2 regions of the Pseudomonas sp. 05N36 genome follow, and region 1 is predicted to be linked to the other one. Evidence: riboswitches for the same ligand, from Rfam matches in the RefSeq annotation. Region 1 holds a riboswitch; the other holds the start of a gene.
What was found. Region 1 has a riboswitch for cobalamin ahead of cobO (cob(I)yrinic acid a,c-diamide adenosyltransferase). Riboswitches for the same ligand answer to the same signal wherever they lie in the genome.
Positions count from the first base shown of each region.

Region 2: another riboswitch for cobalamin. It lies ahead of cobW (cobalamin biosynthesis protein CobW); the one in region 1 lies ahead of cobO (cob(I)yrinic acid a,c-diamide adenosyltransferase).

Region 1 covers NZ_JBFTNH010000018.1:81,578-85,873, forward strand. Annotated here, with positions in the region: gene AC1DIH_RS21335 (C40 family peptidase) at 50-673, shown strand; gene AC1DIH_RS21340 (C40 family peptidase) at 839-1,372, shown strand; gene AC1DIH_RS21345 (class I SAM-dependent methyltransferase) at 1,388-2,050, shown strand; gene AC1DIH_RS21350 (hypothetical protein) at 2,078-2,662, opposite strand; cobalamin riboswitch at 2,822-3,056, shown strand; gene cobO (cob(I)yrinic acid a,c-diamide adenosyltransferase) at 3,138-3,749, shown strand; gene AC1DIH_RS21360 (cobyrinate a,c-diamide synthase) at 3,746-4,296, shown strand, end outside.
Region 2 covers NZ_JBFTNH010000023.1:87,063-91,358, reverse strand. Annotated here, with positions in the region: gene cobM (precorrin-4 C(11)-methyltransferase) at 1-577, opposite strand, end outside; gene AC1DIH_RS24355 (cobalamin biosynthesis protein) at 659-1,072, opposite strand; gene AC1DIH_RS24350 (CbtA family protein) at 1,069-1,770, opposite strand; gene AC1DIH_RS24345 (CbtB domain-containing protein) at 1,782-1,973, opposite strand; cobalamin riboswitch at 2,074-2,299, opposite strand; cobalamin riboswitch at 2,486-2,697, shown strand; gene cobW (cobalamin biosynthesis protein CobW) at 2,796-3,863, shown strand; gene cobN (cobaltochelatase subunit CobN) at 3,867-4,296, shown strand, end outside.

The sequences.
Region 1 (4,296 bases):
TAGAAGGCATAGTCTCGCCTTCTTTACAACTTCAGCCACGGTCGTGCCCATGCTAAATCGCTTCGCACCCCTCGTGCCTCTCGCACTTGTCACCCTGCTTTTTGGTTGCGCGGTTCATTCCCCGGTCTCGCAACAACAAAACGATCAGCAGATTAAAAATTCAGCGACTGCCCAGTCTTCCGTTATTTATCAGGAAGAGCTGGCTACCGAAAAAGAGCTGGCAGACTTTGCCAGCAACAAGCCTTACCAGCTTCCGGTTCTGGCCGACAGCATCCTCGAGCGTGGCCTGTCCCTGGTTGGTACCCGTTACCGCATGGGCGGCACCTCTGAAGCCGGTTTCGATTGCAGCGGTTTCATCGGTTATCTGTTTCGTGAAGAGGCTGGCATGAACCTGCCGCGCTCCACTCGCGAAATGATCAACGTGAATGCCCCATTGGTCTCGCGCAACAACCTGAAGCCTGGCGACTTGCTGTTCTTCGCCACCAATGGTCGTCGCGGTCGCGTCAGTCACGCCGGGATCTACCTGGGTGATGACCAGTTCATCCATTCCAGCAGCCGCCGCAGCGGTGGTGTCCGGGTCGATAACCTGGGCGACAGCTACTGGAGCAAGACCTTCATTGAGGCCAAGCGGGCACTCGCCATGGCCCCAACGACAGTCACGGCACGCAAGTAAGCGGACTTTTTGTAAGGCCAACTTAAAGTCTTACTTGAAGTTTGGCGCGTAGCCGCTAGAATCCTGATCTATTGTTGACTAACTAACCGCGTAAGCCCTGCTTACGCGGTTTTGTTTTCAGCCGCTCGGCAGAGAAAGCCGCTGCCAGATCAGGATGTTCTGCACATGACGATGTCGGCCCGCCTCGCACTTATCTTCCTCGCAGCGCTGCTCAGCGCCTGTGCCAGCCGTACTCCGCCGCCTGTCAAAGTCGTTCGCGCCCCGGTTTTCGCTCCCGCCCAATCGTTCTCGCCTGCCGCTGAAGACGTGCTGATTCGCGCGCTGGGTCTGGTCGGCACGCCTTATCGTTGGGGCGGCAATACGCCGGATTCAGGTTTCGATTGCAGCGGCCTGATCGGCTACGTCTACCGCGATGCGGCGGGTATTTCCTTGCCGCGCTCGACTCGCGAGATGATCGGCATGCAAGCGCCGAACATTGGCCTGGAGGCTCTGCAAACCGGCGACCTGATCTTCTTCGCCACCAATGGCGGCTCGCAAGTCAGCCACGCCGGGATCTACGTCGGTGAAGGTCGCTTCGTGCATGCTCCCGCCACGGGTGGTACGGTGAAGCTCGACAGTTTGTCCAAGGCCTATTGGCAGAGAGCCTACCTGAGCGCCAAGCGTGTTATCGAGCCTGAGCATCTGGCGCACAATTTCTAGTTCGCAGAGGTTGTCATGACCGCTCGCACACTCAATCTCGACGATTCCCTTTATAACTACCTGCTCGACGTTTCCTTGCGCGAAACGCCGCTGCAGCGTCGCTTGCGTGACGAAACCCAGGCGCTGCCCATGGCGCGCTGGCAGGTGGCGCCCGAGCAGGGGCAGTTCCTCGCCTTGCTGGTCAAGCTGATGAGCGCCAGGCGCTTGCTCGAAGTGGGGACTTTCACCGGCTACAGCGCCTTGTGCATGGCGACCGCCTTGCCGGATGACGGCTCGTTGATCTGCTGTGACCTTCCCGGAGACTACAACGCCACGGCGCGCCGCTACTGGCAGGAGGCTGGTCTCGCCGGGCGCATCGATTTGCGTTTGGCCCCCGCGTTGCAAACCCTGGCTCAACTTGAGCAGCAAGGGCAGGGTGGTTGTTTCGATCTGATCTTCATCGATGCCGACAAGGCCAACTATCCGGCGTATCTGGAAAGCGCTCTGCGGCTGCTGCGAAGCGGTGGGTTGGCGGTATTCGACAACACGCTGTGGAGTGGGCGAGTACTGGAAGACAATCCTGCGAGCGAAGACACCCGAGCCATCCAGGCGCTTAATCGCGCCTTGAAGGATGACTCGCGTGTCGATCTGTCGTTGTTGCCGCTGGGCGATGGTTTGACCTTGTGCCGCAAGCGCTAGACCCTGATTGGCCTAAGGTTCAACCTGTCAGCCGCGAGCCTCTTTGAGCAGCAGTGCGATGCCCGGATGGTAGTTGCCGGCTTCGTTGTGCAATTTGCGGTAGGCGTAGGGGAAGTACCAGGCCACGGCGCAGGTGTGTTCCTTTTGCAGGTCGTCGACCATGTCCTGGAGCTCTTCCGGCGTAGGACTGTGCTGGGTCTTTTGCGGGGCAACGAACAGGCAGCCGAGTTTCAGGTCACTGGCATAGCTGATTTTTTTCGCATCGCTCACGACGTCGTGCAAGGCCTGGGTCAGATTCAGGTTGTTGACTCGCGGCCAGCGTTGCGTGGCTTGAAGGTAGGCGCGTTCTTCTTTGCTGGCGATAAACAGGTCGGCGCGGCCATTGCGCTCGCCTTCCTCGATCTGCTTTTTCGTCGGAGTCTGTTCGAGGGTGACCATTTCAGCCATCCACGCTGCCGCCGAAAGCAGGCTCAGGTTGGCGCGTTCGTCAAACCAGTAAGGGCTTTCGTTATCGCCGCGTACTGCGTTGTAGCGGTCGATGCACTCGAACCAGCGCTCCAGCACCGGGCGCAGGAATTCCAGCTTCGGGTTACTGATGATCATGCCTTGCATGTTGCTCCCCCTCTTTGTTCTTGTAATATAAGGTTGTGGCTCTTTGATATCATCGCTTTTAGTGTGGCGCAAGATTGGCGCCAGTTTATTGATCGGGGTCGGTTTCTATCTGTCGATGAGCCCCCGGCTTTAATTGACGCTCCACCCCCAACCCTCTAACCTTCGCGACTTGTTTCAGGTGCTCTGTGACCCAGTGGTCGACCGAGTGAAACAGGGAAGCTGGTGAGGGCGCGTTCTTTGACAGAGCGGGCGACGATCCCGGCGCTGCCCCCGCAACGGTAAATGAGTAAAAACTGCGCTTTGAGCCACTGTGTCGAAGGTCGATATGGGAAGGCGCGCAGTCAGGCGCAAGCCGCTCATGAGCCCGGAGACCGGCCTGATCCATCCAGCGGCATCACGGTGGGCGATGCCAGGCTTCTTGCCGTCTATTTCTATGCCTGCCCGCCGTTATCCAGCCTCAACGGAGAGCTCCCCCATGACTGATTCCCCTGATCGTGACGAACGCCATCTGGCACGCATGCTGCGCAAGAAAGCGGTGATCGATGAGCGTATTGCCAACTCGCCGAATGAATGCGGCTTGCTGCTGGTCCTGTCCGGCAACGGCAAGGGCAAAAGCAGTTCAGCGTTCGGTATGCTCGCCCGGGCGATGGGCCACGGCATGCAGTGCGGCGTGGTGCAGTTCATCAAGGGGCGTAGCAGCACTGGTGAGGAGCTGTTCTTCCGGCGCTTCCCGGAGCAAGTGCGCTTCCACGTGATGGGCGAAGGTTTCACTTGGGAAACCCAGGATCGCCAGCGCGATATCGCCGCCGCCGAAGCTGCCTGGGAAGTCTCCCGTGAATTGCTGCGTGACCCGGGCATTGGTCTGGTGGTGCTCGATGAGCTGAATATCGCCCTCAAGCACGGTTATCTGGACCTCGATCAGGTGCTCAGCGACTTGCAGGCGCGTCCGCCGATGCAACACGTGGTGGTCACCGGTCGTGGCGCCAAGCCGGAAATGATCGAACTGGCCGACACCGTTACCGAAATGGGCATGATCAAGCACGCTTTCCAGGCCGGGATCAAAGCGCAGAAAGGCGTAGAGCTGTGAGTGAGCCGCGCTTTTGCCCGGCGGTACTGATTGCCGCGCCGGCTTCCGGTCAGGGCAAGACCACCGTCACTGCCGCGCTGGCCCGTTTGCATCGCAATCAGGGGCGCAAGGTCCGGGTGTTCAAATGCGGCCCGGACTTTCTCGACCCGATGATTCTCGAGCGCGCCAGCGGTGCGCCGGTCTATCAATTGGACATGTGGATGGTCGGCGAGCAGGAAAGTCGTCGACTGTTGTGGGAAGCCGCCGCTGAGGCTGATCTGATTTTGATCGAAGGCGTCATGGGCCTGTTCGATGGCACGCCGTCCAGCGCCGATCTGGCGCGGCACTTCGGCGTACCGGTGCTGGGTGTGATTGATGGCACCGCCATGGCTCAGACCTTCGGCGCGCTGGCGTTGGGGCTCGCACGTTATCAGCCGGACCTGCCGTTTGCCGGTGTCTTGGCCAACCGCGTCGGTACCTTGCGTCACGCGCAATTGCTCGAAGGCAGCCTCACCGAAGGCCTGCGCTGGTATGGCGCTTTGTCCCGGGAAACCGGGATCGAACTGCC
Region 2 (4,296 bases), on a different contig from region 1:
AGCTGGCCCGATGAACCACCGCAATCGGACAATCCGCGCCGTAATGCGGCAGCAGCTGCGCGACGATTTTTTCCAGGTGATTGACCCCCAGATGAATCGCCATGGTCGCGCCATGCCGGGCCAGGCTGCTGAATTCTTCGCCCGGCGGCATCGCAGTCTTGTCGGCGTAGCGGGTCAGGATGACGCTTTGAGAGATGTCCGGTAGCGTCAGCTCGGCACCCAACAGCGCTGCACACGCAGCAGTGGCGGTGACGCCAGGGATGATTTCAAACGGAATGTTCAGCTCGCGCAGATAACGAATCTGCTCGCCGATCGCCCCATACAGGCTCGGATCGCCGGAATGCACGCGTGCCACATCCTGGCCTTTGTCGTTGGCGACTCTGATCAGTTCGATGATCTGTTCCAGGTGCAATTCGGCGCTGTTGACCACCTGTTCGGCCTGATGGCCTTGCAGTACGGCTTCAGGCACCAGCGAGCCGGCGTAGATGATCACCGGGCAGCTGCGAATCAGCCGCTGGCCCTTGACCGTGATCAGTTCCGGGTCGCCGGGACCTGCGCCAATGAAGTAGACGGTCATGGCCGGCTCCTGTGAAAAATTGTCAAAGCAAGGCTTCAGATGAAGATTGCTCATGATCGAAGGCGGGGATTATCGAGGATTTTACGCAGCACCGGCCAACGCAAACGTCGCTTGGGCATATTTTTGTCGCGGGATCAGCAGTTTAGCCGGTGCCTGCGCCAGTTGTTCGGCGAGGGCCAGTGCGGCACTTTCCGCTATGCCGTAGCAGCCGGTGCGCTCGAAGGCGATTTGCGAGCGATGGCTGAGTTGCGGTTGATAGCTGGAAAGTTGTTCGCTGCTGAAGCAGATCAGTGGCAGTGACAGTTGCCGGGCCAACTCGATCAGACCGGGCTCATCACGTTTCAGATCGATGCTGGCCAAGGCCTTGATCGCCTGTAATTCGATGTGATGAGCCTGCAACGCCTGGTCGAGCAACGTGCGCAGCGTGCTGGCCGGGCAGCCGCGCTGGCAGCCCAGGCCGACCACCAGGGTCGGTGCTGCGCCCGTTTCACTCATGCGTGATATTGATCATCGCTTTTGCGGCGGAACAACCAGGCGCTGATCAGGCCCATTGCCAGCCAGAACGCGGCGTTGGTCAGCTGCGAGGCGATCTTGAATTGCGCTTCGAGGGCTTCAGGGGCCAGCATCGAATGCACTTCAGGCTGCGGCGCGCCGATGATATGCGGCACGGCCAGAATGGCGACACCGAGCACTTTCAGCAGCCAATGCCGGGCGAACACGATCAGCGCGATACCGACAGCGGTGGACGCTGCCGTGCTGATCCACCAGATTTGCCGTTGTGTCAGGTCTGCGGCGGCAGTTCCCGGCAATTCCGGCGGCAAACCCAGGGTCGGTGCGAGGACGAAGGTCGCATAACCGGCCAATCCCCAGAGCAGGCCTTGAGAAGTGCGAGTCGGCGCGCGCAGGGTGTAGAGACCCGCGAGCATCAGCGCAAAACCGACGGCGACCACCAGATTGCCACCAGTGGTCGACAGCACGCGCTGCCAGCCATCTTCCGGTTCCCAAGCCTCTGCATCGTGGGTGTGGCCAGCCATGGCGCCTTCGGCATGTTCATGGACTTCAGCCGCCGGGGCTTTTTCGTAGGTCTCCGCCTGAAGAATCAGCGGCGCGACCCAGAAGCTTTGCAGCAGGGTCAGCAGCAGGGCGGCCAGCAAGCCGGTGAAACCTGCGGTTTGCGCTATACGCTTGATCATCTCGGCAGGTCTCAGTGGCACGGGAAAGCAGAACTGTGACGGGTATCGTGGGCGGCGTTGTGCACCGCGTCGATGTGCGAGAAGCCGGCGAAATACACAAGGCACGCGCCCAGGATCGATGCGCTGATAGCGGCAACGAGGCGTTGGCTCAGGGTGGAGGTGGTGCTGGCGGTGACGTGGCGAGTGCTGCTGATGATCGACATGGCGCTTCCCTCTGGTCAGTCAGTGGGTGAAGCGAGCGCATGCAAACCCCCGCGAGCCGGGCACGCAGAGGCTGAAACAGCGCCCGCCCACCGCGGGTTTGTTATTGATGTGTTGCGGGCCGGTCTCCGGGCTCACGAGGGGCTGGCATTCGCCGAACCTGCAAGAATCGCCTTCCCATGCCGAACTGCTGGCACAGTGGATCTGATTCTTCGCTCGCTTACCGTTGCGGGGGCAGCACCGGACTGACATGGCTTTTGAGTAAAGCACATGATTCACCGGTTTCCCGTTTCACCCTGTGAAGGGCACCCGTAACAAGGCGTGTAGGAGAGCATGGGCGAGGGCGGGGCGTCAATTGGCAAGCGTTCTCAACGCGAGACCGAGGTGCTGCCATCGCGAGCGGGCTCGCTCCCACATTGGAACGCGGTCAACTGTGGGAGCGAGCCTGCTCGCGATGGCGCCATCACAGCCGACGCACAACTCAGGCGAACATTGACCCGCCCCGATGCGATGCGTAGCCTTGCGCTTTCGAGGTTCTTTGGCGCGTGCGCCGAAGCTAAGAAGGGAACGCGGTCGATGCCGCGGCTGCCCCCGCAACTGTGAACGGTTTCGTTTCTGCCATGCCACTGCGCTCTTTTGTTTTCAGGCGCGGGAAGGTGCAGGAACCGCCAGTCGAAAGACTGGCCCACCGTCAGCCAGGAGACCTGCCTCGATACAGATTCTCACTACAACCGGGCGGGGTGATCCGGTGGCGAATTCTTCCGCGCGCTCAAGCGCCGCCGGTTGTCGTCCCGTATGCCCGCCACCTTGCCAAAGGGCATCCGATGAAAACACTGGCCAAACTTCCCGTCACCATCGTCACCGGTTTCCTCGGTTCGGGCAAAACCACCTTGCTGCGACACATGCTCGATAACGCCCAGGGCCGGCGTATCGCGGTGATCGTCAACGAGTTCGGCGAGCTGGGCATCGACGGCGAAATCCTCAAGCAATGTTCCATCGGCTGCACCGAGGAAGAAGCCAACGGTCGCGTGTATGAGCTGGCCAACGGCTGCCTGTGCTGCACCGTTCAAGAAGAGTTCTTCCCGGTGATGCGCGAACTGGTTGCCCGTCGCGGCGATCTCGACCACATCCTCATCGAAACCTCCGGTCTGGCCCTGCCAAAGCCGTTGGTCCAGGCCTTCCAGTGGCCGGAAATCCGTAGCGCCTGCACCGTGGATGCGGTGATCACCGTGGTCGACAGCCCGGCCGTGGCCGCCGGCACTTTCGCCGCGTTCCCGGACCAGGTCGATGCCCAGCGCAAACTCGACCCGAACCTGGACCACGAATCGCCGCTGCACGAGCTGTTCGCCGACCAACTGGCCAGCGCCGACCTGGTGATCCTCAACAAGGCCGACCTGATCAGCCCGGCGGATCTGGCCAAAGTGCGCCTGGAAGTCGCCGAAGAACTGCCGCCAGCGGTGAAAATCATCGAATCCAGCAGCGGTCGCTTGCCGCTGGACGTGTTGATCGGCCTGGGTGCCGGCTCCGAAGAACACATCGACAGCCGCCACAGCCACCACGACCATCACCACGATGGCGACGACCACGACGATCACGATCACGACGCCTTCGATTCGATTTCCATCGAATTGCCACAAGCCGACGAAAGCCTGTTACTCGATGCCCTGACCCAATTGGTGGTCCAGCACGGCATCCTGCGGGTCAAGGGTTTCGCCGCAATCCCGAGCAAGCCGATGCGCTTGCTGATCCAGGGCGTGGGTACGCGTTTCGACAAGCATTTCGATCGTCAGTGGGGCGCAGACGAAGCGCGCAGCACCCGTCTGGTGCTGATCGGCCAGCAACTCGACGCCGCCTTGCTCGAAGCGCAATTGCGCGCCGCGCTCAGCGTTTAATCCATGCACCTGCTCAGGACCCAGCCCGGCGGTTTCGTCTCGGATGACAACATTGCCGACCTTGGCCAAACCCCCGCCGAGCTGGTGATTCTGTGCAGCGGCGACTCCAGCCTGGCGCTGCTCGCCGAAGCGGCGCAGCAGTTGCCCGAGGACTACCCGAGCCTGCGCCTGGCCAACCCGATGCAGGTGCAGAATCACGCCTCGGTCGACTTGTACGTCGACGAAGTGCTGCGCCACGCCAAGGTGATTCTGATCTCGCTGCACGGCGGGATTGCCTATTGGCGCTACGGCATCGAACGCCTGGTGGAGCTGTCGCAACGCGGTGTGCAACTGATTCTGGTGCCGGGCGATGACCGTCCCGACCCGGAACTCAGCGACCTCAGCACCGTACCTGTCGAAGACCGCGAGCGGCTTTGGCATTTTTTGCGTCAGG